DNA from 4 places in the Paenibacillus sp. FSL R5-0527 genome. Region 3 is predicted to be linked to each of the others. Evidence: riboswitches for the same ligand, from Rfam matches in the RefSeq annotation. Region 3 holds a riboswitch; each other region holds the start of a gene.
What was found. Region 3 has a riboswitch for cyclic di-GMP ahead of NYE69_RS02050 (transglutaminase-like domain-containing protein). Riboswitches for the same ligand answer to the same signal wherever they lie in the genome.
Positions count from the first base shown of each region.

Region 1: linked by a shared signal. The riboswitch ahead of NYE69_RS25750 (S-layer homology domain-containing protein) and the one ahead of NYE69_RS02050 (transglutaminase-like domain-containing protein) in region 3 are both predicted to bind cyclic di-GMP.
Region 2: linked by a shared signal. The riboswitch ahead of NYE69_RS16665 (transglutaminase-like domain-containing protein) and the one ahead of NYE69_RS02050 (transglutaminase-like domain-containing protein) in region 3 are both predicted to bind cyclic di-GMP.
Region 4: linked by a shared signal. The riboswitch ahead of NYE69_RS25485 (methyl-accepting chemotaxis protein) and the one ahead of NYE69_RS02050 (transglutaminase-like domain-containing protein) in region 3 are both predicted to bind cyclic di-GMP.

Region 1 is NZ_JBBOYI010000001.1:5,798,215-5,805,637, reverse strand. It holds gene NYE69_RS25750 (S-layer homology domain-containing protein) at 1-2,567, opposite strand, end outside; cyclic di-GMP riboswitch class I at 2,717-2,809, opposite strand; gene NYE69_RS25745 (hypothetical protein) at 3,139-3,960, shown strand; gene NYE69_RS25740 (hypothetical protein) at 4,142-4,360, shown strand; partial or broken gene NYE69_RS25735 (GntR family transcriptional regulator) at 4,401-4,552, shown strand; gene NYE69_RS25730 (AraC family transcriptional regulator) at 5,157-6,020, opposite strand; gene NYE69_RS25725 (L-fucose isomerase) at 6,610-7,423, shown strand, end outside.
Region 2 is NZ_JBBOYI010000001.1:3,796,468-3,803,890, reverse strand. It holds gene NYE69_RS16670 (response regulator) at 1-353, opposite strand, end outside; gene NYE69_RS16665 (transglutaminase-like domain-containing protein) at 485-1,291, opposite strand; cyclic di-GMP riboswitch class I at 1,308-1,390, opposite strand; gene NYE69_RS16660 (MFS transporter) at 1,497-2,879, opposite strand; gene NYE69_RS16655 (LysR family transcriptional regulator) at 3,006-3,896, shown strand; gene splB (spore photoproduct lyase) at 3,935-4,960, opposite strand; gene NYE69_RS16645 (transcriptional regulator SplA domain-containing protein) at 4,957-5,220, opposite strand; gene NYE69_RS16640 (VanZ family protein) at 5,335-6,480, opposite strand; gene NYE69_RS16635 (DUF4349 domain-containing protein) at 6,694-7,423, opposite strand, start outside.
Region 3 is NZ_JBBOYI010000001.1:449,334-456,756, forward strand. It holds gene NYE69_RS02045 (collagen binding domain-containing protein) at 1-112, opposite strand, end outside; gene NYE69_RS02050 (transglutaminase-like domain-containing protein) at 392-1,192, opposite strand; cyclic di-GMP riboswitch class I at 1,206-1,293, opposite strand; cyclic di-GMP riboswitch class I at 1,349-1,434, opposite strand; gene NYE69_RS02055 (glycoside hydrolase family 16 protein) at 1,683-4,040, shown strand; gene NYE69_RS02060 (uracil-DNA glycosylase) at 4,133-4,717, opposite strand; gene NYE69_RS02065 (SRPBCC family protein) at 5,060-5,518, opposite strand; gene NYE69_RS02070 (SRPBCC family protein) at 5,521-5,964, opposite strand; gene NYE69_RS02075 (MerR family transcriptional regulator) at 5,967-6,467, opposite strand; gene NYE69_RS02080 (alcohol dehydrogenase catalytic domain-containing protein) at 6,729-6,992, shown strand; gene NYE69_RS02085 (zinc-binding dehydrogenase) at 6,986-7,198, shown strand; gene NYE69_RS33595 (zinc-binding dehydrogenase) at 7,107-7,313, shown strand.
Region 4 is NZ_JBBOYI010000001.1:5,725,691-5,733,113, reverse strand. It holds gene NYE69_RS25510 (phosphotransferase family protein) at 1-504, shown strand, start outside; gene NYE69_RS25505 (ketoacyl-ACP synthase III) at 1,152-2,141, opposite strand; gene NYE69_RS25500 (hypothetical protein) at 2,154-2,495, opposite strand; gene NYE69_RS25495 (thiamine pyrophosphate-binding protein) at 2,543-4,168, opposite strand; gene NYE69_RS25490 (GAF domain-containing protein) at 4,189-4,623, opposite strand; gene NYE69_RS25485 (methyl-accepting chemotaxis protein) at 4,642-5,907, opposite strand; cyclic di-GMP riboswitch class I at 6,116-6,205, opposite strand; gene NYE69_RS25480 (M42 family metallopeptidase) at 6,842-7,423, opposite strand, start outside.

The sequences.
Region 1 (7,423 bases), 5.3 Mb from region 3:
TGCTGCACCTGATCTTCCGTGAAGGTGTACGGCACTTCATAAGCGTGCGGTTTGTAAACCGCCCCCGTAACGGTGTCTGTGTAATCTTTGGCCGTCAGGGTAATTTTTTCGCCTACTTTGCCCGAACGCTCAGTTGGATTGAGCAAGTCTTTACCTGTCTGTTGATCCACGTATCTGACGGTCAGAGTCCTGCTGTCATCCGGTTCGGTGGCGTTGGCTGTGTAGTAGAAGATATGCGGAGCGTTTTCCACGCCGAGCTTGTAGCTGGAGCTGGACTTCACCGGGGTGTAGCCCGGGATGCCAATCGCTTTGAGCTCGAGCGTTTGCCCGGTCACGCCTTCAACCGTAGTTGGGTCAGCGAGTTTCTTGTTGGTGCCTTGCTCGAGGTACTGTACTTCTACGCTTTGCTTATCGGCGACGTAGTAGAAGGTGTACTCGTTATTGCCCTCGGCTTTAACCACGTACTCGGCAGTTTTGTTTTCCGGAGTGTAGCCCGGAATTTCAGCTGCCGTCAGAGTTACAGTTTCGCCGGTGTGTCCCGTCACAGTGCGAGGTTCGATCAGTTCATTCCCCAATTCCTTCTCCACGAACTTCACTGTAACGGTTTGTTCGCTCGGTGTGTAGTAGAAGATATGCGGAGCATTTTCCACGCCAAGCTTATAGTTGTAAGTTGGCTCCACCGGGGTGTAGCCCGGGATGCCGATCGCTTTGAGCTCGAGCGTTTGCCCGGTCACGCCTTCAACCGTAGTTGGGTCGGCGAGTTTCTTGTTGGTGCCTTGCTCGAGATACTGCACTTCTACGCTCTGCTTATTAGCGACGTAGTAGAAGGTGTACTCGTTATTGCCCTCGGCTTTGATCGTGTACTCGGCAGTTTTGTTTTCCGGAGTGTAGCCCGGAATTTCGACAGCCGTTAGAGTTACTTTTTGCCCAGCGACACCTTTTACCGTAATTGATTGAGCGAGTTCCTTTTCTGTTCCCTGCTCCAAATAATGAACGGTAACTGTCCGTTCAACCGCTTCCTCATAACCAAACCAAACTGTCGGTGTCGGATTGGTAGCGGTAAGCCGGATGCTAACAGGATTTTCTCCTACCTTCAACTGATACCCGGCAATGTTTTTGGCCGATACGGAATATTCCGCAGCCCCGATCGGCAAAGCCTCATTCCCGTTTTGATCCTTGTAGTACTCGCTATAAAGCGATTCCGCGAATTCCGGCCCTTCCACTTCAACGCCTTCGGCATTGACAGGCTTGCCGCTCGCATTGACTTTATAGCCCTTCATGAGGATGGAACCGTTGCCGATGCTTACTTTCGGCACCTCAAAATCCTTCGAAACTTTCTCGCCCGTAACATTCGTATATTCGATTGTCGTTTTGCCGTTCGTAGGATAGAGGACATTAGAAACGGGGTTTTTGGATTGGTCCAAGACCACTTTGTAAGTTAATGTAGCAGGTTCACCTTCGGCGATATTGCCGACGTCCCAAGTAAATGTCTCGGTTGCGGCGTTCCAAGTTACCGTACCTTGCGATGCGGAATAATCCTGAGGACTGACTTGTTCGCCTTGTTTCTTGAGATTGAACATGTCTCCCATCGGATCAACGACTTTGGCATTTTGAGCCGCATAGGAAATCTTTCCGGCCATTTCGCGGAAAATCGTGTTCAATTCATCGCTGTTGGCAGGGAAGTAGCCTTCGCTTTGAATGTCTTTTAACACATTTATCGCGTTGCTGTTGTTTGAAACTTCCAAGCCTACCGAAAAGATCTTGAGCCCTGCATCTTTGGCGATTTTTGCTTCGGAAATGGTACCGATGCCGTTATCCTTGACTTGATAATTGTTAATGTTGTAGGTGTCGTTTTTACAGTTAAAACCAAAGATATTACAATCATAGTTTTTAAAAGTAAAATCTGCACCTGTCCCAAGGGTTTTTCCGTAATCAAAACTCGTAATCGAAAAGTTGTTGCTGCTGTTAGGCCAGTTGAATCCTTCAGCATGTGTTCCCTTGAAGCTGAATGTCGGTTCACCGTCGCTTAACAACACGATTATTTTGTTTTGCGCGATACTGTTCGCCAACAGGTCACTAGCTTTCTTCAAGCCCGCCTGGATATTCGTTCCGCCGGTCGGTTCAATACCTTCTATGGCATTTTTCAAAGCGTTCTTATTGCCAGCACCTTTAAAACCTGAGACAAGGGTAGAGGATTTATTAAATGAGACCACAGCGATTTGGGTGGAAGAGTTTGGTAACAGCAAATTATCCACAAATTTCTTTGCGGCATCTTTAGCGTTATCCATCTTCGATGGTGTAAACCATCCGCTTCGCTGGTCCATGCTCCCCGACTTATCGATGACCAGCACGATGTCCGAGCTTGTCCGGACGTTTTTTCCCTCAGCCTTGAGCGTAATTTCCCATTCGCCAGGGCTCCCTGTAGGTTGGGCGGTTTTGCTCAATTGAATGGCTCCGGGATTCGGCCAGACGGGGTCCCCCAAACTTGCGCCGAAGACGGACAGGGGGCTGGCAAAAAGCGAAAACATGCAAATCCAGGACAATATTATTTTTAACCCGCGTTTCATTGGTTCCTCCTCATTTTTTCATAGAATTCCTCCCTTTCAGGCACTAATTTTCTACCCTCCTTGCTTTGGGTATATTATATATCTCACGGAAAAATCCGTTGAGAACGAGGTGAAAATAAAAAAGGCTGCATAAACAATAGTATTCATTGTTATGCAGCCGGACGGTCATTAATTCGCTTGTCGAATTGTTAGACTCCAAGGCTTTGCGACCTAATCTTTCGATTAGTGTGCCGAATATTCGATTATAGTTAAAAAGACCTGCTCGTAGTAAAATATTACTAATATCCTATCAAACAATTTCAATATATTTCAAAAAAAAGCACTTGTCAACAATGTAATAGATAAAATAATCACAGTATAGACAATCCAATCTTCTAAAAAATGGGAAATATTCACAAAGAAAGGGCATACTTTTTTTGGGATATTATCGTAAAAAGACAAACGGTGTTCCTCTTTTTTCAATGGTTAAATAATTTCAAACATTAAATAGCAGAAATGACACAGAACTAGTGTAGCATTGTTATACAATAAAAGAAGCGCATGAAATTTTGGTTAAAGGAGCTCAAATGTATTGAACAAAAAGGCACTCCAGTTTGTAATAGGTATCATGATTTGTTCGGCGATTCTATCGGCTTGCGGGAATATAACAAGCGCGCCTGCTTCCACGGAAAAAACAAAAACAGAAGTTACTCAAACGAAAAATGAAACCAGCCCTGCAACTGATAATAGTAAGGGATCTCAAAAAACAATCAGTCTCGATGTCGATGGCGAGATTTATAAGGTGGCAGTAAAAGACGAAAATGCGGAGAAATATACCTTTGCCGTTAAAACACCCAAAGGAATGGTCTGGATTCCTGCGCCTACGCTAGAGCAGCGTCCTGATACGGAAAGTTATCCAGAGTACTATCCTACCGAGCCTTTTAGTATATATCTAAGTAATGCAAAAGATAATACGCTGGATATCAACACATCGACGAAACTTCTAACCCTCCCCCTCAAAGATGGCGAAGCCGATGTCGAAGTTGATGACTTATTTGCCGTAAACGATACGATTTTATATCATACCGTTTCCGATTTTCGTGGTGGCGCTCAGCCTCTAAGACAACAATTATGGGCAATGAATGTTAATGATCCAAGCAGCAACAAGGTCATCGAAGAATTTCATGCCTCTGGAGGCAGATTTTATCATTATACAATAGATAATTCGGAAGGTTTGTACGTGGGCGTTTACACTACGCCAGGCAATCCGGATGGGAGTTACACCAATGAAGCATTTGTCTATAACACCAAAACCGGTCAGAAAGAGATACTTAGGGATTTCGAATTCGATAGCGGGGAAATTCAATTTACTTATGAAGGAAAAAAACATTTATACGAACTGACAATAAAGTAAAAATAGAAAGTGCGTCGTGAATATTCACGACGCACTTTCTAATGAACATATCGATTCGCCATTAAACATTATAACGTTTATCCAAAAGAGGCGAGTAAAGTGAAAGAAAGATTCGTTCTCCGCCATCTTAAACGGGGGACCGGAGAAAAGATCGACGTCGTGGACGGAAAAATAGAATGGGGTGGGAGACGGTTTCGCCAGCGGGATCATCCACGGCGAGCTGGAGGGCTTCGCCAGCAGGATCATCCACGAGGGCTTCGCCCCTGTGCAAACCGTCCGGTTTGCGGCCGCAGCGGGGATACTGGCGCATACCGTGCCGGGCGACACCCCAATGGCGGCGGAGGCGGAAATCCACCGGGGGATGGAGCAATCCTCCCCGGGGATGTGGAAAGGTAGGTAAACAGGGTCGTGAGTTTGCCTGTAAAGATAGACCGTTATATTTGCAAATTAAAAACATCATCAAGGAGCGGATTCTCCACGGCGTTTACCCGCTGGGGACGAAATCCCCTCCGAGCAGCAGCTTGAGCAGGAGTTTGCAGTAAGCAAGATTACTGTCCGCGGGGCGATTCAGGAGCTCGTTCAGGAGTTTTACGATGCATAAGAAACGCCTGCGCGCCAGTGTACGGCGTTCACTTATTCCAATAAAGGCTGTCCTGGCAGGGGTTCCAATCCGCTTCTGGAGAGCCGGGGGACATTACTTTTGTCGGCTCGCGCTTTTTTGCTGGCACCGTGCGAACGGAGGGGACCAAATGCAAAAATGCATTTGATTTTTCCGCAAACCGCCATTTTCGAGCAAGCGAAATGCAAAAATGCATTTGATTTACAGCCGTTCGATAAAAAAGTCTCTTTTGACCGGATATGAACTGCACATTTGCATTTGAACCCCCCGTTTCGAGGAGTTTCGACGAAAATCGCCTGCACTTTTGCAGTTCGTAGCAGTTCGTAGCAGGTTCGCAGCAGTTCGCAGCAGTTCGCAGCAGTTCGCATACCGCTCTAGTCTCTTCTTTATCCCCGTCTATCCCCCATACCCAACGTAAGAGAACAACTTTTCTTCGGCTTATCCTGCGCCCCCACTTGATGGTTTAGCGGACAAATCCGTCGCTACGGTTTAGTGGACTACTCCGATTCTGCGTTTTACCGCACACTTCCGCTGCTCAACGCTCGGAACGCTCATCGCGCTTTTACTTTTCCGGTGCTCAACGCCCGTCCCGTTTTTGCTTTTCCGCGTCCCGGTAGGCGCTGGGCGATTGGCCGGTCACTTTTTTGAACAGCATGGAAAAATACTTGTCATTCCCATACCCGACGCGGGAAGCGATTTCATGGATTGGCGCGTCGCTATCCGACAGCAGGCGTTTGGCCTCTTCGATGCGACGGGTGATCAGGTAGTTGACGGGCGAATCGCCCAGTTCCTTTTTGAACAGGTGGGATAAATAATGCTGGCTGACGTACAGCGTGTCGGCGATTTCTTTTAACGTGATGCTGCGGGTGTAGTTTTTATCGATAAATTGCTTGGTCCGGACCGTGATTTCGTTTTTGTCCTTGAGCGGGTCAAACGGATGTTTGACGTCGACGATCCGGTACAGGAGCGTAATGAGCGACATCAACAGGTTGTTGCTGAGCGTTTCGTAGCCCAGTACCTGTGAATCGCACTCCTGCAGCATTTCGGACAGGCAGCTTTCCACTTTGTAGGCGTATTTTTCGCATGGAATGACCGGTTCCACGTACGCGGGAAGCAGCTGCCCTTGCGGGACGCCTTCGATATGCACGTTATTCAAGCCGCAGTAAATCAATTTGAACGGTTCCGGGCTCAGCGAGCGTTCCTCGTGCGGTACGCCGGCGTTGTATACGGCCACGTCCCCGGGGCGAACCTCGTACGTTTTGCCCGCGATCCGGAATTCTCCGGCACCTTCCACAATATAAATAATTTCGCAAAAATCATGGATCTGCGGCGGGGCGTAAAATCGGCGCTCATCGACGACTTGGCCGGCGAACAGCAGCTCGGGCGTTTTTTTGAAGCGAAAACGGTCGCTTTTGCGATGCGGAATTTCGATTTTCGGCACGCTAGGGTTCCTCCCCCACGATCGGATGGATACGCCTATTATATCCCAAGCGGGTGAGGTTGGAAAAAAAAGCTGGACCGTAGGCTTCACATTTCAACAAGCCGATATGATCGGGAGGCGGTTTAAGGTTTTCGCGGTCTGCCTGGCCGGGCGTTCTGATTGGAAATCTCCAATGGAATCAGAAATGAAGTGGGGATGCAGCAGTTTGATTGGATTTTTCCAATAGATGAATCCCAGCATGGCGCAATACAGACGATTAGAGCGGAATCTATTGGATATTTCCAATGAGAGGTCAAAAAGTCGTTGGATATCTGGCAATCTATTGGATTTTTCCAATGAAGGATGGGGTAGCGACGGGCTGAGAGGATCACTAGTGTACGGAACGCGAAATTCTCGCTTGTGGCAGGCCGCATATTTTCAATGGATGCGCTATTTGGAAGCTATGCCGGGGCGGATGAACGGGGCTTGCGGGAGAGGTTCACTTTTTTGCGGTTTTGTGCTGCGAATAAGGCAATATAGTAGGTTCACGAAGCCGGTTAGCTCATTTTAAAATGAGACCATATTCCAAGGCCAAGGAGGCAGGACAGGTATGGTTGAAAACGATTACAGATGGAGAAACGGATTTCCGAAAATCGGCATTCGCCCAACGATTGACGGCAGACGGCGAGGAGTCCGCGAATCGCTTGAGGAACAGACGATGAACCTGGCCAAGGCGGTTGCGCGCCTGCTCAGCGCCGAGCTGCGTTATCCGAACGGCCGGCCGGTGGAATGCGTCATTGCCGACACATGTATCGGCGGGGTAGCGGAAGCGGCGGCCGCGGCAAAAAAATTCAAGCAAGCCGAAGTCGGCCTGTCAATCACGGTGACCCCTTGCTGGTGTTATGGCACGGAAACGATGGATACCGACCCGCTGATTCCGAAAGCGGTGTGGGGCTTTAACGGCACCGGGCGGCCGGGGGCGGTCTATCTGGCGGCGGTCTTGTCCGCGCACGCGCAAAAAGGGCTGCCGGCGTTCGGCATTTACGGGGAAGACGTGCAGGACGAAGGCGACGACCGGATTCCGGACGATGTGCAGGAGAAGCTGCTGCGTTTTGCCCGCAGCGGGTTGGCGGCGGCGATGATGCGTGATCAGGCCTATCTCTCGATGGGATCGGTATCGATGGGCATCGCGGGTTCGATGGTGAACGACTCCTTTTTCCAGGAATATCTGGGCATGCGGAACGAATACGTTGACATGAGCGAATTTACGCGCCGGATCGAAGAGGAGATTTTTGACCCCGAGGAATACAAGCGGGCGCTGGACTGGGTGAAAAACAACTGCCAGGAAGGGCCGGACAACAACCCGGAGCATCTGCAAACGTCCCGCGAGCGCAAGGATCGGGAATGGGAAACGGTCGTCAAAA
Region 2 (7,423 bases), 3.3 Mb from region 3:
CGCTCCTGAATCCGATCCACGGTTTTGGCCAGGCGCTCGGCTCTGATCGGCTTGAGCACATAATCCAGAGCGTTTAACTCAAAGGCTTTTATGGCATATTCATCATACGCCGTGACAAAAACGATATGTATCTCCGGTCTTGCTTCCAAAATCCGTTCCGCCAGTTCAATACCGTTGATTTCCGGCAGGCTGATGTCCAAAAACAGCACATCCACACGCTCTTGGAGAATTTCGCCCATCCCCTTGACGGGATCGGTAAATTTCCCGACAACCTCCACGTCGGCAAGCTTCAACAATAACCGTTCCATATAATTCAAGGCCAATTGTTCATCATCCACAAGTATTACTCTCATAAGAGCCAGACTCCCCCGCTTGGTTACTCTTCCCCTTAATAAGAAGATTAGCATATCCCGCCCAAACAAAGAAGCCTTGAACAGTCGTTCAAGGCTCTTTTTTTTCCTATTCGTCTTATTATTGAATTGGCTTAGTATAACTTGTCCGCCTTATATTTCGAAGCATCTTTGATCATCGTAAAAGCGGTCGTCGTTCCCTTCCAGCCGGCATCGGCCGTCGTGTCGATAACCACCCAGCGTCCGTTCATATAAACTTCATTCCAGGCGTGATACGTTTTCACATAATCGGAAGCCCCCATCGCCAGCTTGGCCGGAACCCCAACGCTGCGCAGCATCCCCGCAAACAGGGAGGAAAAGCCGTAGCAGGTGTCCTTCTTGGCAGTCAAGGTACGCTCGATATTCGGCAGGTAATTCGATGTAGCGGTAAACGCCAGGCTGTCGTCGTATTTGATGGTGCTGATGATGTAATTATAAATGGCCTTCACTTTATCTTCATCGGTAGCCGCATCTTTCGTCAGCTCCGCCGCCTTCTTTGCCGCCAGACCGTCTATATTCCAATTCACATTTTGCGTCGAACTTAGATAGACCGGCGTCTCATCCTGCAAATCAAGCTTCACCGTATCCTTCTGGACAAGGCGGTACGTAGTCCCTTTAATCTGTTCCAACAGGCTGATCGTGTAATCCCCGTTGCCCATTTGCAGCGGGAACGTCTCTTCTTGGGCACCGTAGGTCAGATTATAGGTATACTTGTTGTTCCCTTTCTCGATCACCAGCTTGGTCTTGACATTCAGCTTCACGTCGTAATGAATGGTGACCGCTCCCCGAGATAGGTTGTCCTTATTGAGCCAGCCCTCAAGTTCGGCCGCCCGCGCCCCTGTTCCGCCGAAACCGGCAAATAAAAGTACGAGGGTCAACGTTGCAAACATCAATTTACGCATAAAAAATAAAACCTCCTTCGGTAACTGGCTGCCAGTAAAAAATTTACAGGCCCTGTAGCTTTGCGTCCCTGCCTTTCGACAGGTTTGCCATTATCGTGTAAAGTTTTATGTCTTTCTTTATCTCTATCGGAAGCGCAGGCGTCATTTGTTAGCCCTACAAGACGAAAAAATCTAAAATTTTTAATATTTTTTTGCGACTTTAGTCTCAGTTGAGAGACGAACTTTGCAGTCGGAGCCGTTCATTTCGCAAAAAGTAAAAATAATAAAAAAGTACCATAATCATCTCCAAAGCTGCGAGAATGAGATAGATATTACTGTACACGCCGGAATTCGCAAACAGGTTTAGCGGGTTCCAATGCACGCTGCCGCCTTGATCCACAGCCTTGCTGTAGACGCCGGCCGCCACCGCGCCGGAAAGAAAGTTCGACATCGACAACAGCCCCATGCCAACCCCGGTTTGTTCCTTGGCCAGCGTCCGCGAAATCGTGCCTGTCAAGGCAATTTGCATAAACATCTGTCCGACGTTGCCAAGGATCAATAATATTGCAATGATGGGGACCGCCGCTCCCGCGAAGATCGAGATCAGGGTAAAGCAAACCAGCAGCAGCATGGACGCGGTGCAAAACACAAACGGGTTGCCCTTGGCATCCGCCAGCTTGCCTCCGGCTCTGCCCAGAACAGCCGACACCGCCGCCCCCGGAACCATAGCGAAGCCAATCCAGCCCGAGGCAAGTCCGTTGACATCCGCCAACAGCTGCGGCGTCAAGAACGGGAGCGCGTAACCGATCCCCATCGCCAGTATGGATATGAGCAGCCCCAGAGTATAACTTCTGTTGCGGAAAAGCTGCGGATCCACGAACGGATGAGCCGCAGTCCGGTTGCGGATAAAAAACAACAAGAACAGGAGCAGGCTGCCCAGATAGAAGGTAACTCGGCCATAAGTAACGCCCAGCAGCAGCAACGCAACCGCACCGCCAAGCAGACCGGCCCCCAGCCAATCGACTTTGCCGTATTTGGGCGCCTGCTCGCTTAAATAACGGCGGTAGAACGGCAAGGCGACAAGCATCAGCATCGGCATGCAAAACAGCCAACGCCAATCGACCAGACTGACGATTAGCGCCGAGACGACCGGTCCGATCGCCCCCCCGACAGCCAGTCCGGTTGCCGTGATGCCGAGCGCGTATCCGCGGCGTTCGGGCGGAAAGTGGCGGACGGGAATGATCATCGCCGCCGCCGGAATGACCGCCGCTCCCGCCGCCTGCAAAACCCGCCCGGCCAGCACCATCCAAAACGCCTGGGCGGCAAGTCCGGCGAGCGAGCCCAGACAAAACACGGCCAAGCCAAACGTGATTAAATTTTTGAACCTGAATACATCGGCCAATTTCCCGTAGATGACCGATCCGATCGCATAGATCAGCATATAAATGGTGGATACCCAGCTAACCTGTGCCACGGATAATTGGAACTCGTTTTTAATTTCCGGCAGCACGATATTAAACATCGTGGCGCTCATCGACGAGAGCACCATCGTAAACGCCAAAATACGGATCAGCTTTTCGGCTGAATTACCCTCTGCCTGCTTTCTCATAACAAATCATGCCCCCTGAAAAACCTTTGTTATGAGATATTTTATATTTGCATATTGATAATTAAAAATATATATTTAATTATAAAATCATATACTGAAGTATATTGATAGAAAGGAATGAACGGTATGGAATTGCTGCAGCTGCAATATTTTCAGACGGTCGCCCGCTTGGAGCATATGACAAAAGCCGCGCAGGAGCTTCATATCGCCCAGCCCGCGCTAAGCAAAACGATCGCCCGCCTGGAACAGGATTTGGGCGTGCCGCTGTTTGACCGGCAGAGCCGGCAAATCCGGCTCAACCACTTCGGCAGAGCGTTTTTGAAAAAGGTGGATCTCGCGCTGAACGTGCTTGAGGAAGGCCGGAAGGAAGTCGCCGATCTGGCGGGAACCGAACGGGGAAGCATTCATCTGGCGACGAACAACCTGGGCCGGATTACTTCCGCTATAAGCGCCTACCGGACTGAGCATCCGGAAGTGAATTTCCGCATTTTGCAAACGCCGCCCGCTTCCATGGAGGAGTTGGTAAATTTGCTGGAAAACGGCGAGGTGGATCTGTGTTTCACCGCCGCTTCCATCGATCATCCAGATATCCGCGAGCAGCCGGTGCTGGACGCCGAGGTGTTTTTGGCGGTGCCGCCCGGCCATCCCTTGGAACGGCGCAGCAGCATCCGTCTGGAGGAGGTGGCGGGCGAGCCTTTCATCGAGTATAAAGCCGGCCATCCGTTCCGGAAAATAAACGCGTCATTTTGCCGCGAAGCGGGCATTTCGCCGAACATCGTCTGCGAGGTGGACGAACCGTCCGCTTTGGGCAGCCTGGTGCAGGCCGGACTTGGCGTAGCTTTTATGCCCGCATGCCGCAGAGACGAGACGCCGCCTTATAAAATGCTGCGCCTCGAAAGCCCCGTATGCCGGCGCGTCTTCAAGATCGCCTGGCTGGAGCGGCGGTATCTCCCCAAAGCGGCCCGCAGCTTCGGCCGGTTTTTGGCCGAATATTACGCGGAGCTTCAGGCGCCGTAAGCTGCACCGCCATCCTCCGGCGTCCGGCAGGCCGCCGGTCAGGTAAAATACTCCAGCTTCGCCTTCGGAAAAAAATCTTTCATATAACCGAACAGATGCGTTTTCAAATCCTTCTCTTCCTCTTTCGGATAGATATATTTGCCGATGCCGTATTTGCCCCATTTGTATCTGCGTTTTTCTTCATCCAGTTCCAGCTTGGTCATCGGGTAATTTTTCTCGATCACCCGTTTGGCCGGTTTCGTGAAGCGGTGCTGAATGAATTCGAACGTAAGGTCCTCTTTCGCCTCGGCCGGCAGTTCGGCATCCAGCCGTTCGAACATATGGCGGTACCCGTCCTCCCATCCTTCGTGAATGTAAATGGGCGCGACGATAAAGCCAAGCGGATATCCGGCCCGGGCTACCTTCCCCGCGGCTTCGATTCTTTGCTCCAAAGGCGAGGTGCCCGGTTCGAAGTTTTTAATGATGTAATCGGCGTTGACGCTGAACCGGAACCGTGTTTTTCCGTTATGCCTCGCATCCAGCAAATGATCGACATGATGAAACTTCGTGACGAACCGCAGCTTGCCGTACTCGGACTGTCCAAAGTGCTCGATCGCCCGCCTTAGCGTATGGGTCAGATGGTCGATGCCGACGATATCCGAAGTGCAGGAAGCTTCAAAACGGGTGTATTCCGGGGCGCGCTTGGCCATATACCGGTCGGCGGCGTCCAAAATCTCCTCCACGTTGACATAAGTGCGGATATACGGCTTGCTCCCCATCGTCGTTTGCAAGTAACAGTAATGGCAATGCCCCATGCATCCGGTGGCAAAAGGGATGGCGTACTCCGCCGAAGGTTTGGATGTGTCGAATTTCAGCGTTTTGCGAATGCCGACGACCAGCGTGGACTTGGCCACCCGGTATTTTTGCAGATCGCTTTCGCCCGGCAGGTTTCTGACCTGGTTGTGGGAAGTCGTGTACCGGATGTCGAGATCCATGTCCTTGAATTTGTCATACAGCGTTTGACCGAGCGGATAATCCAGCGCGTCCGGCTCAAAGTAAACGAGCTTGGGAACAAACGGCTTCATTCCAGGCTCCCCTCGGCGGCGTCCTCGAAGTAGTAGCTGTAGGCCTGCTCCGCCTCATCCGCCGATGCGTATACGGCCATTTCACTGGTCAACGGGTAATAGGTTTCGTACAAAAAAACGGCGAGCTCCCCCGGCCGCTCTGGGTTGTTGACCACCGCGGCCTCCTGGATGTTGGCGACGTCCTGGGTATGCGGGTTGCGGTAAAACACGTAAACGATATCTCCCGGCGCAAAGGTTCGGGCTTCGTCTAACATCTTCATCGAATCCCCTTCTTTTTATGGAATGGTGAAGCTGTCCCTCTGCTTAAAAATATTTCCTTGGCCGGGAGCAATTATTTTTCCACGTTGTGGAAAAACAGGCAACCCAGGAAAACCTTATTTCCCCTCCGATTTCGAGGCGGCGCTTTTCCATAATATCCTGTGCTGTGTCCGGCTTAGTTTCTCGTAGAACAGCGTGGAGTTTTTGCGAAATACTTGAATGACGACGTGAATGAAAAACGCCATATCCATCAGCAGAACCAGCATGGCCAATAACGCCCTTGCTCCCTCCGGCAACGATCCGGGAGGAAAAGCAACCAAGCGGTTCATGCCGAAGATCCCCCAATAAAGCAGACCGTAGCGGACGATGATCGACATGGCTCCCGGCCGCGCTTCATCACCTTGCTTATTTCTGCCCCGGGTCAATTGGGCTGCGTAACCCGCATCGGCATCCCGCTTTTCCGCCGGTTCCCCTTCCTCGATCCTGATGCGAACCAGCCATTTGCCGAAGGTGCAGCCGCCGGTTAGGTATGGAAGCAGCATAAAGTAAAGACCTGTCGCGATGAAATAAGCCCCCGGAATCCGCAGCACGTGGCAGAAGGCCAACAGCACCGCGCAAATGACAACATCAAACATCCAGGCCAAACCGCGGCGGGTGTAGCTCACCCTTTTGGCGGACAAATCCACACCCCGGTCCAGATGCTCGATCCTGGGCAAAAAGCGCGACAGCCATTCGGCGGCGAGAAAGCCGATCATTCCGCCAAGCGTGTTCGTCATCAGGTCGTCGATATCGAACACCCGGTAGGCGTTGTCAAAAATGCCGAATATGCCCGTCAGCTGCGTCACTTCAAAAAACAGGGACAGCAAAAAGGACAGCAGCAGGCAGCGAATCGGCCCAAACCGGAAGTAGTAACGCATGATCATCCCGAACGGCACCGTCAACAGGACGTTGAAGGCCACCTGCAAAAAAGCCCGCTCCTTCAGCAGCCGCCAATACGTTGAAGGCTCTCCTTTAACGACGCTGGTCTCCTTCAGGATATCCTGGATGAAATGAAACGGAACGAGCTGGACAGCCGATTGGGCGAGCGGCGGATTGTGCCGCGTGGCAGGAAAGGGCAGCATGATCAGAAACGCGGCGTTCATCAAGTACAGCAGGAACAGGTACAGGACGAACGCCCGCACTTTGTTGATATACCCGTGCCGGCGGTACTGGACGACGAGAAAAGGCAACGTGAACAGCAGCGCGGCGAAAGGAAAAGCCATAAAAGCATAGGAAATAGGGAACAAATACGTTTCAAATTTCAAAGTTTAAACCCCTTCTGCTCATAAAATCTTAACTATCTTACCATAGGACGTTCGAAGCCGCTTTTTAGTTAGCCAAAAAGTCCGTCAATTTATGCAAAAAGCTTTCCCGCGCTCCAACTAGTGGAACGGGGAAAGCTTTTGCCGTTTTGGTGGATTGCAGCGAATAATGACTTACTCCGGTTTGTCCGGCGTTTTCGGCGGAACGTCCATGCCGGTCGGCTCCTGGGAGGCCGGTCCTTGTGACGGCGGCACCTGCAAGGACGGCGCTTGCGGGGCGGGGTCCTGCGACGGCGGCAACTGTGAACCGGCTGACTGCTCGGCCGGTGTCTGCGCGGGCGCTGTCTGCGTTGCCGGTTCCTGCGGCGCCCGCACTTGTGAGGCTGACGCCTGCGGAGCGGGGTCCTGCGACGGTGGCACCTGTGAGCCGGCTGACTGCTCGGCCGGTGTCTGCGCGGGCGCTGTCTGCGTTGCCGGTTCCTGCGGCGCCCGCACTTGTGAGGCTGACGCCTGCGGAGCGGGGTCCTGCGACGGTGGCACCTGTGAGCCGGCTGACTGCTCGGCCGGTGTCTGCGCGGGCGCTGTCTGCGTTGCCGGTTCCTGCGGCGCCCGCACTTGTGAGGCTGACGCCTGCGGAGCGGGGTCCTGCGACGGTGGCACCTGTGAGCCGGCTGACTGCTCGGCCGGTGTCTGCGTTGCTGGTTCCTGCGGAACCTGCGCCTCTTTGGGACGAGCCTGCGCAGCCATCCCGTTCGTTTGCATCCCGTTCGCTTGCTTCCAGGCTTCCCGCTGCTCGGCTCTGTTCTGCGCCTGACGGCGGCGCAGAAGCCAAAGCGGCACCACGATAACCGCCGCGATGGCGATCACCGGCAGCGCCCCCGCCAAAAAGACGATCAGCCACTGC
Region 3 (7,423 bases):
CCGTCGATTCCTGCACGCCGGCCGCTGCGTTCGCCGTCCAAACGGATGCGCCGTACAGCGTCTGCATCAGCAACAGCAATGCCACAACGATTCCACAAACCTTTTTCCTCATAATCTCTCCCTCTGTCTCTACATCACCCTCATTATATTCGGTTCCGATCCGCCTTCCGTGCGCAATTCGGGCCATGCATCCATCGGACAACATGTCGATAGGGTAATTTTCAGTCCATCACCTCCGCTGATCTTTATTGGCGCACGATTAATTGTGCCTGTATTTTCTTCAGAACCAAATGGGCTTCCGCCATTATATATGCCAATACTATACAATTTCTCAACAACGCCAAATAAGCCTTGGACATATCGTCCAAAGCCTATGTTTATTTCGTAAAAATCAATAGTATTTAGCCGGGGAATAACGCGAGGCGTCTTTAATCATGTTGACCCCGGTCTCACTGCTCTTCCAGCCCGCATCGACAGTTGTATCAATGGTTACCCATTGTCCATTCAAATAAACTTCATTCCAAGCGTGGTAAACATCAACGTATTCCGAAGTTCCCATAACAAGCTTGGCCGGAATTCCGATACTCCGCAACATGGAAGCGAACAAGGAGGCATAGTCGTAACACATCCCTTTCCGCCCTGCCAACGTACGGTTGCTATCGGGAAGGTAGTCCGTCAATTCGCTGGCTGCCAGAGTATGATCGTACCGGATCGTCCCGACAATATATTCATAAATAGCGTGCACTTTCTTCTCGTCGGACGGAGCGGATTGGGCAAGCTTCTTCGCAAGCTGGGCTGCCTGATCCCTTTCGCTCCAATCGACATTTTGCACAGAGTTCAAAAACACTTTGCTGTCATCCGCCAGTTGAAGTGTAACGGCCGCTTCCTGAACGATTTTGTATTTGGTACCGCTGACTTGTTCCAGAACGGTAACCTTATATTCACCATTGCCCATCTGGAGCGGAAATACTTCCTGCCGCTTGTCCGGCGAAAGGACATAGGTATATTTGTCACTACCTTTTGCGATCATGAGCTTCGTTTTGGCCCCGGCTTCCGCATCATAACGAATGACGACGGCGCCACGGTCCAACTGCTCCAAACCCAACCAATCTTCGGACGGGGCAGCTTGTACATCCGGAGCCCACATCAATAACGCAAAAAGCCCTACAATAGCGAACACAATGTTGCGCATACTGCAAACTCCCTTCGGCGGCCAGGCTGCCATTGACGTTTCGTCAAGAAGGCCCTGTGGCTTTGCGTCCCTGTCTTTCGACAAGTTTGCTATTTTCGTAATAGAGTTTCACAGATACTGATACATCTTCTCCAAAAAAACAAAAAAGCATCTTCGTTCGGTAGCTGGCTGCCATTGACGTCCGTCAAGAAGGCCCTGTAGCTTTGCGTCCTTGTCTTTCGACAAGTTTGCCGTTATCGTGATCAACTTTTGTGAATCTATCATATCAAATATATGGAATACCATCAAGAGAAAATTTGGAATTTTGTCGAACTATCATTCTTCCCCCGAACTCACTCGAACTCACCCGAAAAAATAGGACCCCACCAAAAAAATAGCACCTATTCATCCGGTGATCACATTCGATAGAATAAAAATGTACTATAATGTTAGTATTTTCCTAACCGTGCATGGGATAGGAGAATCCACTATTAATTAAGGGAGGGTATTTATGAAGCAAAAAGTTTTCAGTTTGTTCCTGGCGCTAGTTATGATGGCCAGCGTCGGCCTGCTATCAACTTCGCCGGTTCGGGCCGCTGAAGGAGCGGGAACGACCACTATCACCTCTATGGATTATTTTTCAGCGTCGGACGGACCTGTCATCACAAAATCAGGGGTTGGACAAGCCAGTTACGGATTTGTGATGCCTAAATTCAATGGAGGCTCCGCCACCTGGAATGATGTGGTCCAAGACTTGGGCGTCAATGTGAAGGTGGGCGGCAGTTGGGTCGATATTGACAGTGCCGGCAGCTTTGTCTACAACCAAAACTGGGGCCACTGGAGCGACAGCGGCTTTAACGGTTATTGGTTCACGCTTTCCGCGACAACCGAAATTCAACTGTACTCCAAAGCGAATGGGGTTACGCTGGATTACACTCTTGTGTTTCAAAACATCAACAAAACCACCATTACGGCGATGACGCCTACACAAGGGCCGCAAATTACGGCGGATACTACGGGCGGCGCCGGCTTTACCTATCCGGTTTTCAACAATGATCCGGCGATCCCCTTTGCAGCTGTGGCCGATGATTTGAAAGTGTACGTTAAACCCGTCAACAGCAGCGAATGGATCGATATTGACAATAATGCGGCCAGCGGCTGGATCTATGATAAAAACTTCGGCCATTTCACCGATGGAGGCGGCGGCTACTGGTTTAACGTCACGGAGTCGATCAACGTCAAACTGGAATCGAAAACCTCTTTGGTTAACGTTGTTTATACCATCATCTTTAATGAACCCGTAAGAAACTCATATGTCATTGCTCCCTATGATGGAACGACCTTCACGGCCAATGAGAGCGGTGCGATAGGGTTGCCGCTGCCTAAGATTGACGGAAGCGCGCCAGTAGCCGATGAGCTTGGAAATTTCGTATACCAGATCAACATCGGTGGGCAATGGGTAAATTTGGGCGATTCCGGCCAGAGCGGATTTGCATACTCCGCCAACGGCTACAATAACATGTCCGCCGCCAATCAGTGGGGGTATTGGGTCGACCACATCTACGGGCTATGGTTCCAGCCCATCCAGGAAGATCTGCAGATCCGCATCGGCTATCCATTAAACGGGCAGGCGGGCGGAAATGTCGGTGATAATTTCGTCTACTACACCTTTATCGGAAACCCGAACGCTCCCCGTCCGGATGTAACCGATGGCGAGGATATTCCTGTCGGAACGCCAAGCAACCCGGCCATTGAGGGCATGGAGCTGATCTGGCAGGATGAATTTAACGGAACCGGGCTGGACACGGGCAAATGGAACTATGAACTGGGTTACTATCTCAATGACGATCCCGGTACCTGGGGTTGGGGCAATGCGGAACTGCAGCACTATACAAACAGTACGCAAAATGTATTTATCCAGGACGGAAAGTTAAACATCCGGGCCTTAAACGAGCCCAAATCCTTCCCGCAGGATCCAAGCCGGTATGCACAATACTCCTCCGGGAAAATCAATACCAAAGATCATTTTTCGCTCAAATACGGCAGAGTGGATTTTCGCGCCAAGCTGCCTACAGGAAATGGCATCTGGCCGGCCTTCTGGATGCTTCCGCAAGATAATGTCTACGGTTCGTGGGCCGCATCCGGCGAAATTGATGTGATGGAAGCGAGAGGACGGTTGCCCGGCACGTCCAGCGGCGCTATCCACTTTGGCGGACAATGGCCGGCGAATACCCATGTCTCCGGCGAATATCATTTCCCGGAAGGGCAAACCATCGCCAATGACTTTCACGTATATTCCGTAGTCTGGGAAGAAGACAACATTAAATGGTATGTGGATGGCAAGTTCTTCTTTAAAGCTAACAGGGATCAATGGTATTCCACAGCTGCGCCGAACAATCCGAACGCCCCTTTCGACCAGCCTTTCTACCTGATTATGAATCTGGCGATCGGCGGGAACTTTGACGGCGGTGTAACTCCGAATCCCGGCGATATCCCTGCAACGTTGCAAGTAGATTATGTGCGTGTTTACAAAGACAACGGCGGCGGCCAGCAGAATCCTGAAGAACCGGCGCCCCCTTCCACGATCGTCATCGGCGATGAGGTGAAGGGCCTGAAGAAAACAGGCGATGACTTATTGTTCTATGTAAACGGCGCAACCTTCGCCGACTTGCACTACAAGGTCAATAACGGCGTACAGCTGAACGTGGCCATGACCGGGGCGGGGAACGGCAACTATACCTATGCGGTCAATAATCTCAAACAGGGGGATACCGTCGAGTACTTCTTTACCTATAACCCCGGGCAAGGAGCGCTGGATACCCCTTGGCAAACTTATGTCCATGGGGTAACGCAAGGAACTCCGGAGTAAACCGGGTAACCTGTTGAACTGGAAAAAATAGAATGTTGCCTCAAACAAGGCGAGAGGGAAGATAGATGACTTCCCTCTCGTTTTTCCTGTTGCTATGATGAGGTTGATCTTTCCTTCCACTTCTCTTTCAAAGCTTTCAAGTCCCCTATGAAGAACTTTAGCAAATTGGGCCTTCTTCTTACGGCAAGCGGGTGATAGGTAAAGCCGATAGGCAAGCCTTGAAAATCGTGCCAGCTCCCCCGCAATTCCTTGACACTGGCGTTCTCCTTTTGCGGGAATAGAGCTTCCGCCACGGCATTGCCAAAACCGAACAATACCAACGGCTGCTTCTGAAGCAGCTGCAACTGCAGATGAGGCAAACATGCCGCTCTGGCCTCGGGCTTATTGTAAGCGCGCAGCGGCCGGCATTTCAGCAAATAAGTGACATAAACCGAACTCATATCGATCCCCGCTTCCCTCATGCCGAGTTGGAGGGTCTCCCGGGTACCGCACAAAAACGGATTTCCTTCCCGGTCCTCCCGGGCTCCCGGATTATCCAGGATCATCATCAGCGGGGCTTGCGGATTTCCTTCCCCCCAGACAACGCGATTCCGCTGCTTGGACAGTTCGCAGCATACACAATGCTGAATACCTGCTGGCGCTTGTTCTTCAGGCAGAATTACAAAGGGATGATCCATTTCCGTGTCATGCGGCTCCTTTCTTCTTTCCCTTAGCACGCAATGACACCATTATGCCCATCCCAGACGAAAACTTGCTTTAATTGCCGGTTTCCCCGCGGCAGAAAGAAACTCCAGCGCAACACATAAGGACAAAATATGTCGTTAATCCGGCGGTTTCCGTCCATTTGAGAGAAATAGCGGCAATTTATGCCGCTATTCCCCCTCGTCGCAAGGAAGTGCCCACGTTCTGGGCCTTTCATAGGAATATAAGCACAAAAAATGCCGCTAATGGGGATGAACTGACCTGGATTCGGATAATAAGCACATAAAGTGCCTCTATTTTGAAGACAACAAATGCCTTTATTCCGAAGGACGCCCCTTGATTTGCTCCAACAAAGCTTCCAGCCGGTCCAAGTTTTGTTCATTGCCCTCGGCGCAGTAGCTCTTGGCTTCTTCGAACTCCTCCGTTTTCATAAATAGCTGGCGAAAAACGACCTTTGTTCCGCCGTCAAGCTCCTCGAAAGTAGCCGTTACCAGAAATTCATGGCCGGACAAATGTCTGAGTACGATTCGTTCCAAAGCCACGATTTCCTCAAAAACGCAAATGTTGGGATAGTCCACGCCATCCGGCCCGTGCATGACATAACGCCACGCTCCGCCCGGGCGTAAATCGAATTCATGGAACGTATTGGTGAAACCGTTCGGTCCCCACCAACGTGCCAATTGATCGGGGTTCGTCCACGCTTCAAAAACCCGCTCACGCGGCAAATGGAATTCGCGCGAGGAGATAATTTCATTATCACCAATGATAGCGGCCATGGTTATACCTCCTGTTCGAGCGTGTTGCCAAGGGTATCAAGCATCTCATTTGTGCCCTGCTCACGTACTTCCGGCGTATCGTGTCCATCGAAAAAGGCTCCTTGCTCGGTGAAGACCAGCTTCGTGCCGCCTTCGATCGGGATAAGCTCGACCGTGGTGAGCGAAACGGAGATTCGATCGTCGCCCGAATCCAAAGTGTAGCTATAGACGATGCGCTGTTCCGGTACAATCTCCTGGTAGCAAGCATCAAAGGTAAAGACGGGCCCCTCCGGCGGACCTCCGCTGCTGTATTCGCGTCCTCCGACGCGGAATTCGAAAATATCGGCTTTTGAAAACCACTTTGCTTTGGCGGCCGGATCGGCCCAGGCCCGGTAGACCCTCGCAGGCGGTGCGGCATAAGTCCGCTCCACGACGAAGGTGGCGTGTTTGACAAATCGTTCGGTCACGGTCAGTCCTCCTTAGATTTCGATTGTTCCTCTGTTTCGGCAAGAAAATCGCCCAGTAAATCCAGACGGCGCTCCCAGCTTGCCCGGCGCTCGACGACCAGCTTCTCATGGCTCTTTTTCATCGCTCGCAAGAGTTCCGTGAAGTCTTCAACCGCTAAGGGCGCCTTCCCCTGCATCGCTTTGGATACATGCTGAAGCTGGTCAAGGAGCGTTTGCTGCTGTTTGATTTGTTCCTTGATTCGCGCCATTTGCAGGTTGACGATTTCCAGCGGGCTGATCTGCCCGCCGTTTAAGACGGACCTGACCTCCTCCAGAGACAAGCCCAATTCCTTAAGTGATAAAATCTGCTGCAGGCGCGACAGATCGGATTCATTGTACAGCCTGTGACCGGACTCCGTCTGGCCGGATGGTGAGAACAAGCCGATTTGATCGTAATATCGCAAAGTTCGCACGGTGAGTCCCGCCAGTTTGGCAAGATCCCCGACCTTCCAATGTCGTTTCATAGGAACCCCTTCGTTAGCGCTAACTTGTTTACCGGTAGCTTAAGTATAAAAGATAACGTTGCGTAAGGTTCAACCAAAATATTTATTTGGGAAAAAGACCTATTATATTTTATGTTGACGACCACATAAATAAAGAAAGAGAGATAAAAATAGAAAAAGTTGAATGCCCTCAGCCGCAAACGGATGAAGTGCTCGTTCGCATCGTGTATGCTGCAGTCATTCCACTTGACTATAAAATTCGTTCAAGAAGTTTTTCCCGTAATGTTCCCCTACATCCCGGGATTCTATGCTTCCGGAGTTGTCGAGGAGGTGGGGCAAGGTGTAACGGAGTTCAAGCCAGGTGATCGCATTTTTGGTAGTGTCAAAGGGGCCTATGCAGAATATGGCATTGCGAAAGCCCAAGAATTAGTCAAGATGCCAGGTAATCTTACCTTTGAAGATGCGGCAACGATTAAGGCAGAGTTGAAACGGCCTGGAAAGCGCTGTTCACCGAAGGCGAACTCCAGCCTGGCCAAACCGTGCTAATTCATGCGGCGGCAGGCGGTGTTGGACAATTCGCCGTTCAGCTGGCCAAGTGGAAGGGAGCAACCGTGATCGCTACGGCATCAACCCCTAACCTGGACTTCGTTAAGTCTTTGGGTGCTGACCAAGTCATCGATTATACCCGGGCGGCTTTCGAAGACGTCGTCAAAGAAGTGGATCTGGTCGTCGATTGCCGATGGTACGATTAAAGCAGAGATCGATTCCATATTCCCGCTAAACCAAGCTGACAAAGCACTGGAGAAAAGCGAGGCAAGACATGGACGCGGAAGAATTTTGCTGGACATAAACTCAGGTTTAATTTGAAAAACGCTCTTACAAATTTTTCATTGACAACCCGGCAAGGGGACTGTATATTGACTTTGATAATCATTATCAATTAAAAGCACTATTTAAAAATACAGTTCTTGATACGA
Region 4 (7,423 bases), 5.3 Mb from region 3:
TATTACGTACGGGAAGACAGTCAAGGGGATAGCTGGCCGGCCGTATTTACGGACATGATCGGCGGCGTTTTGGCCGATGCCGCGGATCAAGCCGTTGCCCTCCCGATGGATGCGGAGGAGGTATTCGGCCTGCTTCGTGAGCGGCAGGCCAGCTTGGGGGAGGTCACGGTTCCGCGGCTGGTCCATTGGGACTTGTGGGATGGGAACGTATTCGTCAAAGACCGGCGTCTTATCGCCATCATCGACTGCGAAAGGGCGCTCTGGGGCGATCCGCTGATGGAATACTACTTCCGCTCGTTTGTGGAAAACGGGGCGTTCCTGGACGGCTACGGCAAGCAGGATTTTACGGTGGCGGAATGCGAGCGGATGGCCTTGTACGACCTGTACATCGCGTTGATTCTTCACATTGAATGCAGGTTCCGCCAGTACATCGACGCGAATCATATCCGCTGGGCGGAGGAGCATTTAGCCCGTACTTGGAGTGGCTTAAATAGGGATGTTTAATGTTGGCACGCATTCTGGCCGACTACCTGAATGAAGTATATTTTAGCGAGAAGAGGGAAGCGCAGGGCCGATGGCATGAATGACGCACGAGAATGGCTCGTATAGGCATAAGTATGACTCACGAGATACGCACGAGATGACGCACGAGATGACGCACGAGCAATATGCATGATCGTTGTATAACAACGGGGGGCCGCTCCATGCTGTAACGGTGGGAGCAACAAAAGCGCGGGCTGCAGGGAGATTCTCCTCGGCAACCCGCGTTTTTTTAGGAATAAGATGTAAGTTTCAGCGTTGGCATAACCAACTGCAAAAGTGCATTTGATTTTCCGTACTTCCCCTATTCGAGGCAAGTGAGATGCAAAAGTGCAGTTGTTTTGTGCCTATTTCGGCAAAAAGTGGCTATTGGCCACAAATGAACTGCACTTTTGCATTTGAACCAAGAGTTTCGAGGAATCTCGACAAAAACCGCCTGCACTTTTGCATTTCGCATAATTCCTCGTCGAGGAACCGGTAAACCCGCGCAATGCTGCATCTACGGAATATGCACCATAGAGATGTAAACCATAGAGATGTGCACCATAGAGATGTGCACCATATAGAATATGCATAACATAGAATGCAACAACCCGCAATGTCACCTCTTCTTAATATTGCATCAGCAGACTGACATTTTGCCAACCGGCGCCAACCGTCCAGAAGACGAGGTAATCGCCGCGCTGTACTTTACCGGCTTGCACGGCCTCGTGAAGGGCGAGCAGCGGGCTGGTCGAAGCGGTGTATCCGAATCGGTCGCCGATGTAGACGACTTTGTCTTGATCGATCCCCAGGCCTTCGGTAACCCGTTTAATATTGCCGATGGTAAACTGGGAGAACAGGAAGCCGCCGATTTGCTCCTTGTTCAGATTGTTGCGTTCGAGCAAAATGCGGATGGAGTTCACCGCGGATTCCGCGCAAACCGAATCGTCAAACGGCGTAAACTGCACCTGCGCGTCTTTGGCCGTAAACTCCTCGCGGTACAAATTGGACAAACCGTGGGCCGGGAACAGGGAGTTGTCGATCACGGACGTATCGGTTTGATAAACGGAGTCGATCAGCCCGCGGGTTCCTTCCGCCTGCTCCAAAATGACGGCAACCGCCGACTCGGCAAAGTTGGAGTAATAGACGGGCTGCTCCGGACTGTGAATCGACAAATAATCCGCCCCGACGACAAGCGCCCGCTCTACCCGCGGGTTGGCCGTCATATACCGGCAGGCTTGCTCGATCGCCACGAGCATGCCCGCGCAGTTGGCGTTGATATCAAAACAGGCTGTAGAGAGGTCGCCGCCCAGTGCATGGTGCAGCTTCAGCGCATTGCTGGGGAGCAGATACTCCGGTGTTTGCGATGTAAAAATAATCAGGTCTACATCCTTGGCCTCAAGACCGCTTTTCTTCAGCACCAGCTTTGAGGCTTCCGCCGCCATCGTCAGCGTATTTTCTTCCGGGTTGTCGATGATAAAACGCTTGTTACGCCCGAGCGCGGTTACGAGACCGGTCACATCCGTCCCTTTTTCCGCAAAATAGTTGATGTAGTATTCGTTATCCACTTCATTTGCCGGATGGTACATGGCAATCTCGCGAATTTGCACGCCTCTCATAGCCATCTCTCCTTACACTTCGATGATTTCGTAGCTGTCCAGCTTAACGGTTCGGGCCACGCGCGAAAGCTGCATTTTCAGAATCGGGTTTTTGACAATGCGCAGCGTCACTTTTTTGAAGCCGTCTTTTTTGTAGAGGGCAAAGCATCCTTCCAGAAGCGGCAGTGAATCCGGCGCGGAGACGTTCAGTTTGGTGCAGTCGATGTCGATTTCATACTCCGGTACGGAAATGGTTGAAATCGCTTTGCTATAAGCCTCGATGGACGCTTGTCCGTCTTCGGGCGAAAAGGTTCCTTCTACATCGGCGTGAAATACTTTGGCGGATTGATCGATTTTAATATTAAAGCTTCCCATTGGATGTGGTTCCTCCTGTAATCGTTGATAGTTAAAAATTAAAAAAATTACTTTTTCAGCGCCTTCAGACGATCGAGAATCGGCGCCGGCTCGCTGCCATCGGTATTCACCTCGATCAGGCAAGGGCCTGCCATTTCCCGGACGAATCCCGGGATTTCGTCCATATCCTCCAGCCGGTCCACGGACATCGTCCGGATTCCGGCCGTCCGCATCATGTCGGCGATGGATATCCGCTCCTGCTTATAGTCCGGCATCGTGCGGTTGTACAGAAATTTTTGCCCGCGTTCGACATAGGAAAGCATAGCGTTATTGATGATGATATAGGTGATAGGCAGCTTGTACTCCTTGGCCGTAAGCACTTCGGAACCGTTCATGAAAAACGAACCGTCGCCGGCGATCACCGCGACCGGACGGCTTGAATCGGCCAGATAGAGTCCCGGTCCGCCGGCCATCGCCGAGCCCATCGCTCCGTAGTTTAGATTGATTTCAAAGTCTCCGCCCGCGGGGACTTCCAGATACTTCAGCACGAAGTTGGTGAATTCCCCGATATCGCACACATAACGCGTATCCCGCGGCATGACCTTGGACAGCTTCTCCAAAAACAGCCGCAGCGACAAGCCGGTATGATTGAGTTCATAAGGTTCGTTAAGCGGCAGCGGCTTTTTGAAAGCTCCTGGCGCAGGCTGAGCCTGCCGGAGAAGATAGGGGACCGCGTCCTGGAGATCGGCGACCACCGCCGCGTCCGTTTTGAAGACCTTCCCCGGCTCTTTGCCGTCGCGGTCGATATGGATCACTTTGCGTCCGGCCACAAGCGCTTCGTTGAAATTGCAGGTAGAGGCTTCCCCAAGGCTTGTTCCCAAGATGAGCAGGCACGAAGCCGGGGAAGCGTTGACGTATTCAAACGCCGCGTCGGTGCTGGAAAACCCGTAATTCCCCAGGTTAAGGGGGAAGTCGGCGGGGATGATTCCTTTTGCCGACGGCGTCGTAATGATGGGCCACTGCAGCCGCTCGCTAAGGCGCATAATCTCTTCGGCTGCGGCCCGCCCGCCGCGTCCGACCATGATGAGACCATGCTCTGCTTCGTTCAGCAGGGCGGCCGCCCGGTCCAACTCCGCCGGATCGAACGGAATCCGCTGAAGCAGCGCGGGATCCGGGGCGGCGGGAAGGCTGGGGGGCGCTTCCATCCGCTGCACATCGATCGGCACGGAAATATGTACTGGCCCGAAAGGAGGTGTAAGGGCGATCCTTACCGCCTTGTCCAGCTCGGCCATGACTTCCGCTTCGTTCATGACCGTGTTGCTGTATTTGGTGATCGGTCTGACGATATGCTGGGCGTCCATCTCCTGGATGGCACCTTTGCCGATCTGCCATCGGTTTACGTAGCCGGTAATCACGAGCAGCGGAGCTTTGGCCCGCATGGCGTCGGCGATCCCGTTCATCATGTTCGCTACGCCTACCGCCCCGGCGCCGGCGCAAACGGCCAGCTTCCCGGAGGTGCTGGCATATCTCGCCGCCATATAAGCCGCTCCAGCTTCATTTTTCGTAATGATCGGCTTCATATCGACATCGATCAACGCATCGTAAATCGGACCGATGATTCCTGCCGGAATCCCAAAAATACAATCCACTCCGGTTTCCTTCAAATACTTGAGTATGGCTTCGGCTATGTTCATATTCCGGATATCTCCTTATCCTAGTGTTGAAACGCATCTCTGTATTCGTTCACCAGTGCTTCCGCACGTTCGATCTCCTCGGCGGAGAAAAAATGCAGCTTGCCTATCGAGGCGACAACGACAATACCCTGAACCGCGCCGTCGTGCATGACGGGAATAACCATGATGCTGTCGATCCCGAACAGAAAAAACTCATCGGCCGATCTGGGATCGTTTTTGACGTCCTGAACCACTGCCGCCGTTTGGGGATGGGCCATCAGTTCGCGAAGCAGGCGGTCATGTTCGATATAGACCGGATTTTGCGCATGTACGCTTTTCCACCGCTCCACGCCAAGGTGATCCGTTTTCGTTTTCAACACCGGGTTCAAGCGGCCTTCCCTGATTTCGTGATAGGCGATATCGGCCACGCCGGTCAGGCGTTCCAGCGCTTCAAACAGCAAAGCTAATCGTTCCATGTCCATCCTCCTCGCTTGCTAGATTGAGTATCTGTTTAATAGGGACTTCAGTTTTTCGGCTTCCGTCTCAAGCTGCTTGGAAGATTCGAGCGTTTCTTCCATGGCGGTCAACTGTTCTTCCGAGCAAGCCATGATCTCCTTGGTCCCGGCCAGATTGACCTCGGTAATCTCGAGCGTCTGTCTTACGGAGTCCATGATTTGTTCCGTGCTTGCGCTGATCTGCTGCGTCACCGCGGAAACTTCCTGAACCCGGGTGGACACCTGCTCGGCCAAATGCACGATTTGCTGGAACGAATCGCCGGCGGAGGTAACGAGGACGCTTCCGGTCTCGACCTCGGTCATGACCCGTTTCATCGCTTCGATCGATTGATCGGAGCCTGTGCGGATATGGCCGGCCATCTCGGCGATATCCTTGGCCGATGCCGCCGATTGCTCGGCAAGCTTGCGGATTTCGCCCGCGACCACTGCGAACCCTTTGCCGTATTCGCCCGCTCTTGCGGCCTCGATAGCCGCGTTTAATGCCAGCAAATTGATTTGACTGGAAATTTCCGAGATCAGCAGAGTGACCTTGTCGATTTCTTCCGTCCGCTCGCCGAGTTGGTTTACGGTTTGCGACGAAGCGACCGTGGTTTCGTAAATTTTGCTCATTTGGTCAACCAGGCGGTCGATGCCTTCGTTGCCCGCATTCGCCTGAGCCGCGGCCTCGGTCGCTTCCTCCGCCACACCTTGCGCTGACAGGGCGATGTGCTCCATGCCTTTTCCGACTTCTTCAAGCATCAAATGGTTGTTCCGTGCACTTTCGACGAGCTGCTCACTACCTTCGGAAATCATTTTGATCGATTCCGTGACCCCTACAACGAGGTCGTTGCAAAACTCCATATTGCCCGTCAAGTCCCGCGACGTATCGGCTACCTTGGCCGACATGTCCTGCATATGCCCGGCCGCTTCCCTTAATTGGGCGCCGATCAGCTTCAGGTGGCCGGCCAGTTCGCTGAATTCGTCCATCACCTGGACGTCGCCGTCGAAGGCTAAATCGCCTTCCGTCATGGCTTTGGTCCGCTCGGCCATTTTTTGGAACGATTTGTCGAGCAGCCCGGCAATCAGCACGGCCTCCCCCGCGCCGATCAAGGCAAACAGGACGATCATCAGCGCGGCGGCCCAGCCGTTCATCAGTCCAAGCAGATAGAAGATCAGAACGAGCACGATCGCCAGCACCGCAAGCGGTCCGGCAACCAGCAACAACAACTTGCGGGCTAAGCCTTTACCGAAATGTGATAATTTCAAGTTACTTACTCCTTTGCTGTCACTCTAATACCCTTAGCAGCTGCCGTTTTCCGTTTTTCGCCGTTTTAACTTTTTAGAAGCAGGTCCCCTCCTTCCTTGTCCGAAGCTTCGCCGCGACGTTTTAACCTGGCCCCAAGCCCTAATTGAAACCAAAAAAAGACTTTCGCGAAGAAAGTCCGGCGGCCAACAAGCCATGATTCGGCATAAGGTTGGCATCCCGGCGGTCATGATTCCGTTAAGAATTTTAGATCCGTGGCTTTGCGTCCCTGCCTTTCGGCCAGGTTTGCGATTTACATCCTATTCCTTGTATTTGGTTGTGAATGATGGGAGAGTGAAGTCGCGGCGCTCCCACAGATTAGGAATATACTACTTATATCGGAAGGCGGGTCCTGATATTTCATAAAATTTTCGGCAAATTCAAAAAATTTTCAATAATAGGGGACTATAAGAGGATGACTTTGGTTCTAGAAAAAGAAGGGAAAATATAGGTCGAATAGGAAGGATGTACTATATATCCCATTTTAGATTCAAGGTATTGATGGCTGACCTATCGCATACGGCTGGGTTCAGTTTTCCTGGAAAGGCTTAGGTGTTCGAAGCAAAATTGGGTTCGCAGAAAATCTAACGGTTGTAATAGCGGCTATTTGACGAAAAAAGCCCTGTTCAAAATTTTAACGGTTGTGAGAAGCGTTATTTGCCTGAAACTAAGCAAAATGAGCCGGATTTCAGTGAAATAAGCGCTATGGCAACCGTTACAATTTGAAATCAACGTTTTTTAAGCGAATAGCGGTTGTGGCAACCGTTAGATTAGTTGTGGCCAGCGTGAGAGCTCACCGGGCTTGCTTAAGCGAAAATAAAACCGCCGGACGGTCAAGCTAAACAAGGAGTTAGCTTGCCATCCAGGCGTTAATTAAGCAGCGCACCCGCCGTTTGGTCAGCTCCGCTCCAGAATGGTAGCCAGCGTTGTGCGGTCGAGTCCTTTGACGAGCCGGATCAGCAGCTCCTTGGCGGCCGCGTAGTCGTCGGTATGGATGATGGACGACGAGGTGTGGATATAACGCGAGCAGATGCCGATCACGCCCGAAGGCACGCCGATGCCGCTCAAATGAACCGGACCGGCGTCGGTTCCGCCTGTGGATACAAAATATTGGTATTTGATGCGGTGCGTATCGGCCGTGTCCCGGATATACTCGACCAGCCCCCGATGCGTCAGCATCGTCGGGTCGTACACCCGCAGCAAAGCGCCTTCGCCCAGCTTGCCGAAGGCCCGTTTGTCGCCGGTCATATCGTTTGCCGCGCTGACGTCCAGCGCAAAGAAGATGTCCGGCTGGATCAAATTGGCCGCCGTGCGCGCTCCCCGCGTACCCAGTTCCTCCTGCACATTGGCTCCGCAGTACAACACGTTGGGCAGTTTTTCCCCATGCAAAGCTTCCAGCAGCTCGATCGCCAAACCGACGCCGTACCGGTTGTCCCAGGCTTTGGCCATGATTTTTTTCGGGTTGACGAGCGGAGTAAA